Regions from separate parts of the Mesorhizobium sp. CA6 genome, predicted to be linked through region 1. Evidence: predicted binding sites of a transcription regulator. Region 1 holds the regulator's gene; the other holds the start of a gene.
The links. Region 1 encodes LexA, which represses DNA repair genes until DNA is damaged. Its sites were predicted from a motif close to TGTTCNNNNTGTGTTCNG; they were not measured.
Positions count from the first base shown of each region.

Region 2: the regulator LexA is predicted to act here: its motif matches at 1,947-1,964, upstream of uvrA (excinuclease ABC subunit UvrA).

Region 1 is NZ_JAIUHI010000012.1:144,248-148,405, reverse strand. It holds gene LB526_RS19400 (ComEC/Rec2 family competence protein) at 1-1,488, shown strand, start outside; gene lexA (transcriptional repressor LexA) at 1,525-2,259, opposite strand; gene kynU (kynureninase) at 2,693-3,940, shown strand; gene LB526_RS19385 (alpha/beta hydrolase) at 3,988-4,158, shown strand, end outside.
Region 2 is NZ_JAIUHI010000021.1:10,299-14,456, reverse strand. It holds gene uvrA (excinuclease ABC subunit UvrA) at 1-1,786, opposite strand, end outside; gene LB526_RS25575 (hypothetical protein) at 2,588-2,866, opposite strand; gene LB526_RS25570 (ATP-dependent Clp protease proteolytic subunit) at 2,942-3,544, opposite strand; gene LB526_RS25565 (SRPBCC family protein) at 3,572-4,045, opposite strand; gene LB526_RS25560 (ArsR/SmtB family transcription factor) at 4,042-4,158, opposite strand, start outside.

The sequences.
Region 1 (4,158 bases):
GGCATTCCGGAAGCCATCAACGAGTCGATGCGACGGACCGGCATCTACCACATCATTTCGATCTCCGGCCTGCATATGGCGCTGGTCGCCGGCACGATCATGGTGCTTTTGCGCGGCGCCTTCGCGCTGTTTCCGGACTTCTCGTCGCGCCGGCCGGTGAAGAAATATGCCGCTGGCATCGCGCTGGCGTCGATCGCCGCCTATCTCGTGATCTCCGGCATCGTGGTGGCGGCCGAGCGAAGCTTCATCATGCTTGGCGTGATGCTGGTCGCCGTGCTTTTCGACCGCGCGGCGCTGACCATGCGCAACCTGGCGATCTCTGCCATCGCCGTCATCCTGGTCTCGCCGCATGAAGTGGTCGGCCCGAGCTTCCAGATGTCCTTCGCCGCCACCGCCGCCCTGGTCGGCGCCTATGCCGGCTTTGCCGACTATCGCGCCGGCAAAACGACCGCGCCGCCGGCAAAGCGTTCGTTTCTCGGGTTCTTATCGCGAAAACTGGCGATTGGAGCGGGTGGCGCCGCCGTGACGTCGCTCATCGCGGGCAGCGCAACATTGTTGTTTGCCATCTGGCACTTCCAGCGGGTGTCGCCGCTCAGCCTGCTGGCCAATCTGGCGGTCATGCCGATCGTCTCATTGGTCGTCATGCCGTTCGCCGTGCTGAGCGCGCTGGCCATGCCCTTCGGCTTAGACGGTCCCTTCCTCTTTGTCATGGGCAAAGGCCTGACGGCGATGATCGCCATTTCGGCATGGATTTCCGAGCGCTCACCGGTCGACGCCGTGGGGCTGATCTCGATCCAGTCGGTGCTGCTGGCGACGGTCGCGCTGGTCATCGCGACCATGGCTACCACTTGGCTGAGGCTTGCCGCCGTACCTTTCGCGCTCGCTGCGCTGCTGGCCATTCCGCACGTCCGCACACCGGACGTGCTTATCTCGGAGGATGCGCATCTGGTGGCGATGCCGATCGGCGGCGGCGAGCTTGCCGTCAATCGCGAACGCTCCAACGAGTTCACCACCGACAACTGGAAACGGGCGCTGAAAGCCGAGGAGATCGTGCCGCCAGAAAGGTTCGCCAAAGATACGCTGGACATTGCCGATCCCGCCGACCTGCCGCCCGGCTCGCCCTTCTATTGCAGCGGCGATCTCTGCATCGGTCGGCATCCTTCCGGCGCGATCGTCGCGCTCGCCGAGACCCGCGACACCGCCCGGCCGGCCTGCGGCTTCGCCGACCTCATCGTCATCAACGACGCCACGGCCTATAACCCGTGCCGCGATCCGCGTGTGCTCGTCGTCACCAAGCGGCAGCTGGCGCGCGACGGCAGCGCCGCCGTTTTCTTCGATCCGCAATCGGCAACCGCGCGGCCAACCGTCCGCTACGCGGTCGTAGAACCATACCGACCCTGGCACGAGCAGCGGAAATACACGCGCGAGGCGAGGGGACTGGCGCCCTATAAGCAGCCGGAAAAACCAGCCGCCGCACCGGCCCAATAGATTGTCGTTCGGGCGAAGAAGGCCGGGCAGTTCTGCTCAGTAGCGGCGGATAAGTCCGACGAGCTTGCCCTGAACCTTGACCCGATCCGGTCCGAAGATCCGGGTCTCATAGGCCGGGTTGGCGGCCTCGAGCGCGATCGAGGCACCCTTGCGGCGGAAACGCTTAAGCGTCGCCTCCTCATCGTCGACCAGCGCCACCACGATCTCACCCGGGCTTGCCGTGTTCGCATTGCGGATGATGACGGTGTCGCCGTCGAAGATGCCGGCCTCGATCATCGAGTCGCCCTTGACCTCCAACGCGTAATGCTCGCCGCCCATGATCATGTCCGGCGGCACCGAGATCGAATGCGTCTGGTGCTGGATGGCGTCAATCGGCACGCCGGCGGCGATGCGGCCCATCACCGGAATGGATACGGCCGCCGCGGCCTCGTCGTCATTGCTTGGCGTCGGGGTGCGTGATGGAGTCGTCGGCTTGATCTGGCGACTGAGATTGCCTTGGCCGCCCTGGATGACGCTCGGCGAAAACTTCTTCGCGGCATTCAGGCCAGGCGCGATCGAGTCGGGCAGGCGCAGCACTTCCAGCGCGCGCGCCCGATTCGGCAGCCGGCGAATGAAGCCGCGTTCTTCCAGCGCCGTGATCAGCCGGTGGATGCCGGACTTGGAGGCAAGGTCGAGCGCCTCCTTCATCTCATCGAATGATGGAGGAATCCCGCTCTCCTTCAGGCGTTCATGGATGAACATCAGGAGTTCATGTTGTTTGCGCGTCAGCATCGGCGGCCCCCACGGGTTCTGAAACCAGAATCAGAAAAACAAACCCAGAACAAACACTATCTGTTCCAGTTGTGTTCCGCAACCGTTTAAAGTTTAGTGAATTTGTTAAGGCTGCCGAAACAATGTCGCATCCGGTGACGGCCGGCTGCCCCTCCTGGGGCAGCGGCATTGATTCCGCTCGATTTTGGAGTTCCCCTTAAGCTGAAATACAACCCGACACGATCACGAAGCCGTGGTTGGGATCACGTCGGCTCGTACCGTAAGCGCGTGGCACCGTGAACGAAACGAACCCAAAATGCCAACCTTGGCGAAGTTCCGATCCGCAGTCTTCGCCGTCTATGGACCAGCTAACATAGGACCAAAGGTTCTTGCCCTGTCGCCGAGGGTGGTGAGACAACCCCCTTGGCCAGATCGAAATGGAGGCGGCAGCACAATGAGGGGAATTCCTGATCTCGCCGAAGTCGAGGCGATGGATGCCGCGGATCCGCTGCGCGCGACGCGCGATCGCTTCGTCTTGCCGGAAGGCGTCCTATATCTCGACGGCAATTCGCTGGGCGCTGCTTCGATCGACGCCTTCAGCGAGATCGAGACTGCCACGAGGCAGGAATGGGCGCGGGATCTCATCCGCGCCTGGAACACCGCCGGCTGGTTCGATATGCCCATCGAGCTAGGTGACCAGCTAGGACGGCTGATCGGCGCGAAACCCGGCCAGACGGTCGTTTGCGACACGACTTCGATCAATATCTACAAGGTCCTGCATGCGGCACTTGCAATGCGGCCCGAGCGTTCGGTGATTGTTGCCGAGGGCGACAGCTTTCCGACCGACCTCTACATGGCGGAAGGGGTCGCATCGACGCGGTCCGGCACGGTGCTGCGGCTCGAATGCGCAGATGCCCCGACGATTGAGGAACTGGTTGACGATCGCGTCGCGGTCATCCTGGTCAACCACGTCAACTACAAATCCGGCCGGCTGCGCGACATGGCGGCGCTCACCCGCAAGGCTCATGAAGCCGGTGCGCTGATCGTCTGGGACCTCTGCCACACGGCGGGTGCGCTGCCGGTGGATCTCGACGGCTCGAATGCCGATTTCGCCATCGGCTGCACCTACAAGTATCTCAATGGCGGGCCGGGCTCGCCAGCCTTCATCTACGCCGCGAACCGCCATCACCGCGACATTCGCCAGCCGCTCAGCGGCTGGTGGGGCCATGCCCGGCCTTTCGCGTTCGAGCAGGGCTACGCTGCGGGCACGGGCATCCGGCGGTTCCTGTGCGGAACGCAGCCGGTGCTGTCGATGCGCGCGCTGAAAGGGGCGCTGGATCTCTGGAACGATGTCGACATGAGGGCCGTGCGGAGAAAAAGCGTCGCGCTGACGGACCTGTTCATCCGGCTTGTCGAGGCCAGATGCGGCGGCTTCGGTCTTGAGCTGGAGAGCCCGCGCTCAGGCGCCGAGCGCGGCAGCCAGGTCTCGTTCGCACATCCGCATGGCTACCAGGTGATGCGTGCCTTAATCGAGCGCGGCGTGATCGGCGATTTCCGCGCGCCATCCACCATTCGTTTCGGCTTCACGCCGCTTTATGTCGGCTACCGCGATGTCTGGAATGCAGTCGAGGTGCTGCAGGACATCCTGCGCACTGGCGTCTGGCAAGACGCGCGCTTTGCCGTCAAAACAACCGTTACCTGACTTTAAATCGGCGATGCCGAACAAATGATCTGATCGCGGAGATACCGTTGCTGGGACATCGTATTGTCGACTGGGATGACGCTTATGCAAATGGCGCCAATATCGCCGGCGGCGACCGCTGGCCGGCGGCGTGGGATGGGCCGGCGCGGGCATTCCGCGAAAGGCTGCAGTCAGAGGGCAGGGCGCGGCTCGATGTTATCTACGGCGAAGCGCCGCGC
Region 2 (4,158 bases), on a different contig from region 1:
GCGCGATGATCTGGCCGCCATGGATGCCGGCCGCCGGGCCGATGTCGACGACGTAGTCGGCATGCAGGATGGCGTCCTCGTCATGCTCGACGACGATCACCGTGTTGCCAATGTCGCGCAGGTGCTTGAGCGTATCGAGCAGGCGCGCATTGTCGCGCTGATGCAAGCCGATCGACGGCTCGTCCAGCACATAGAGCACGCCGGTGAGGCCGGAGCCGATCTGCGAAGCGAGCCGGATGCGCTGGCTCTCGCCGCCCGACAGCGTGCCGGAATTGCGCGACAAGGTCAGATAGTCGAGGCCGACATCGTTGAGGAAGCGCAGCCGCTCGCGGATTTCCTTCAGCACGCGGACCGCGATCTCGTTCTGCTTGTCATTCAACTGCGCCGGCAGGTCGGTGAACCACTGGTCGGCCTTGCGGATCGACATCTCCGTGACTTCACCGATATGCTTGCCGCCGATCTTCACCGCCAGCGCTTCCGGCTTCAGACGGTAGCCGTTGCAGGCGGGGCAGGGGGTGGCCGACATGAAGCGCTCGATCTCCTCGCGCATCCAGGCGGATTCAGTTTCCTTCCAGCGCCGGTCGAGATTGGGGATGACGCCCTCGAAGGTCTTGGTCGTCTTGTAGGAGCGCAGGCCGTCATCATACTGGAAGGTGATCTCGCGCTCGCCCGTGCCGCGCAACAGGGCTTCTTTGGCCTCGGCGCTCAGATCCTTGAACTTGTCGCCGAGCTTGAAGCCATAGACCTTGCCCAGCGCTTCCAGCGTCTGCGCGTAATAGGGCGAGGTCGATTTCGCCCACGGGCTGATGGCGCCGTCGCGCAGCGACACGTTCTCGTCCGGTACGACGAGGTTGGGATCGATGGCGCGCTGGCTGCCAAGGCCGTCGCAGGTCGGGCAGGCGCCGAACGGGTTGTTGAAGGAGAACAGCCTGGGCTCGATCTCCGGAATGGTGAAGCCGGACACCGGGCAGGCGAATTTTTCCGAGAACAGGATGCGCTCATGCGTCTCGTTTTTCGACTTGTTGACCGAATCCTCGCCGGTCTGGCTGGCGTCGAGCGGCTTGTCGGCGAATTCCGCCACGGCAAGACCTTCGGCAAGCTTCAGCGCGGTCTCGATCGAGTCCGCGAGCCGCGTGGCCAGGTCGCCGCGCACGACGATGCGGTCGACGACGACGTCGATGTCGTGCTTGTATTTCTTGTCGAGCGCCGGCACGTCGGCGATCTCGTAGAAGACGCCGTCGACCTTGACGCGCTGGAAGCCCTTCTTCTGCAGTTCCAGCAGTTCCTTGCGGTACTCGCCCTTGCGGCCGCGCACGATCGGCGCCAGCAGGAACAGGCGCGTGCCCTCGTCCAGCGCCAGCACGCGGTCGACCATCTGCGAAACCGTCTGGCTTTCGATCGGCAGGCCGGTGGCCGGCGAATAGGGGATGCCGACACGCGCGAACAGCAGGCGCATGTAGTCGTAGATTTCCGTGACGGTGCCGACGGTCGAGCGCGGGTTGCGCGAGGTGGTCTTCTGCTCGATCGAGATGGCGGGCGACAGGCCGTCGATCTGGTCGACGTCCGGCTTCTGCATCATCTCGAGGAACTGGCGGGCATAGGCCGACAGGCTTTCGACATAGCGGCGCTGGCCCTCGGCATAGATGGTGTCGAAGGCAAGCGACGACTTGCCGGATCCCGACAATCCGGTCATGACGATCAGGCTGTCGCGCGGCAGGTCGAGATCGACGTTCTTGAGATTGTGTTCGCGCGCCCCGCGAATGGAAAGGTATTTATGGTCGGCCATCGCCGGTCGCCGCCTCAGATCTGGAATTTGCTGGATTGGCGGGTTTGTCCCGGCCATCCCCTATGTAGGTATTTTCACCGCCACGTCGAGAGACGCCACAATCTCGACGGGACAAGCCGATCATGGGTTTAACCGTCTTTCGCGCGAGCGGGCAAGCGGAAAGAACAAAGATCGAACACGCTGCTGACAAAGCGTTGTGGAAACAATCGCCGCCCAAACGTTGTGAGAACAATCGCCCAAACGTAGTGGAAACAATCGCGGCCGAGCTACGCGCCGTTGGGTGTGTCGAAGCACTCGACTTACCTGCACGTAACCTCCAGGCGATCACATTTTTCGGTAACCGACTATTCAACGGTTGACGTCCCGAGCCCAGGGGAGCAGTCTCAAACGCGTCAACGAAGCCGGCCGTCTTTCGATGGCCTCGCCGCCCAATAGGCGGTCTGCGAGACGCCGCAGGCGATAGCGATTTGCGCTTCGAACGACATTGTCGCAACGGACCCAGGAGCGGAGCATGACGCCACCGGACAGTCCCTTGAGGCTCCACACTGAGATGGAGCCGCGGCGGGCATAAGTGCCAGGGCAGACTTGAAACGCCGGCCCGACAAACCGTGACTTGCCGATTCTTAACAATTAGAGACGATAGTCGGATCGTCGGCTGAACGCCGCGTTGCATCCGAAACAGAACGCCGGCAGTCCACTCCCGGCTAAAATTGGATTATCAGATCCATGAAAGCCCCGTCCACCTGCGGAAGCAGTGGCGGGGCTTACATTTTGTGGTGTTCGCGTTTGACCCGCTCGCGATCAATGGTTCGGGATCCGAGCGCCGCCCGTCGCCATATCGATCGTTATGCTGCCGCCGATCCTGACATCGGTGTCGCCGATCTTGAAGGAACCGTCGCTGCCGGCCGGTAGCGCGTCTGGTTCCGGCTGCGGCGCCGGCTTGGCGATGCGGTAGTCGCCGCTGACGCCAGGCAGTTTCTGCGCCGAACTGTCGTCGGCAAGGGCGGCGCCGGCCACCAGCGCGCCGGCAAGCGCGGCGAGGGCAACGCACAAGTGCCTGGATTGGAACGGATCGATCATGCGCGGACTATAGGGACGCGGCTAGGGCAATGCCAGACGCGCGGCGATCAATTTGCCGCGCGCCTTCCCGCAACGTCAGGCCGCTTTCTTGCGCGTGTCGTAGACGTGGTCGACAAGGCCCCAAGTCTTGGCTTCCGCGGCGCTCATGAAGTAATCGCGATCGAGCGTGCGCTCGACCTCCTCGTAGGTCCGGCCGCAATGCTTGGCGTAGAGCTCGGTCATATGCTGCTTGGTACGCACGATGTCCTCGGCATGGCGCTGGATGTCTGAGGCCTGGCCCTGAAAGCCGCCCAGCGGCTGATGCAGCACGATCCTTGTGTTGGGCAGCGCGATCCGCCGCCCCGGCGCGCCGGCCATCAGCAGGAAGGAGCCCATCGAGGCGGCAAAGCCCATGCAGACCGTCGACACCGGGCAGGAGATGTACTGCATCGTGTCGTAGATGGCGAAGCCGCTGGTCACCATGCCGCCCGGCGAGTTGATGTAAAGCGAGATCTCCTTGTCGGGGTGGTCCGATTCCAGCGACAGGAGCTGTGCGCAAACCAGAGCCGAGACGTTGTCGTTGATCTCGCCATTGATAAAGACGATGCGCTCGCGCAGCAGCCGCGAAAAGATATCGAAGGAACGCTCGCCGCGGCTCGATTGCTCGATGACCATCGGCACCAGATTGGCAATGCTCATGACGGGTTTCCTCGGTCCTCTTTTTGATCAGGCCGCGCGCAGCATCATGCAGGGCGCATTGGCGGCGGTCGGGTTCTTGCGCGCGTCGAGCGAAAGCCCGCAGCCGGCGCCGGAGACAGCGATAAGAGGCTGTGCGACCGGCACGAAGCCGTCATGCACGATGCTGAGATGTGTGCCGCCCGAGGCCGTGCCGGCAAGCGTGAAGGTGACGACACTGTCGAAGGGTGGAAGCCCGCCGTCGTCAGCACCAGGTTTTTCGCGCCAGGAATAGCGCAGCAGCCTGCCGGGCTCGGCGTCGAGCACCTCGCATTCGATCGGCGCATCCGGTCCGACAAAGGCGAAGCGGCTGCCGGCTTCCGGCTTGATGTCGTTCGGCATCATCCAGGCGGCGAGCAGTTCCGGCTCGGTCAGCGCCCGCCAGACCTTTTCCGGCGGCTCAGGGAGGTCGCATTCGAAGCTGAGCGGCGCTTCGTTGACAATCGGGTTTTCGGTTGCCGTCATTGGTCCATTCCCTTCAGAACCGTCTTCAACTTCTCGATGCGTTCCGGCCAGAAGGCGCGGTAGCGTTCGATCCAGCCGAGCAGCGGGTCGAGCCCCTGCGGATCGGCGCGGTA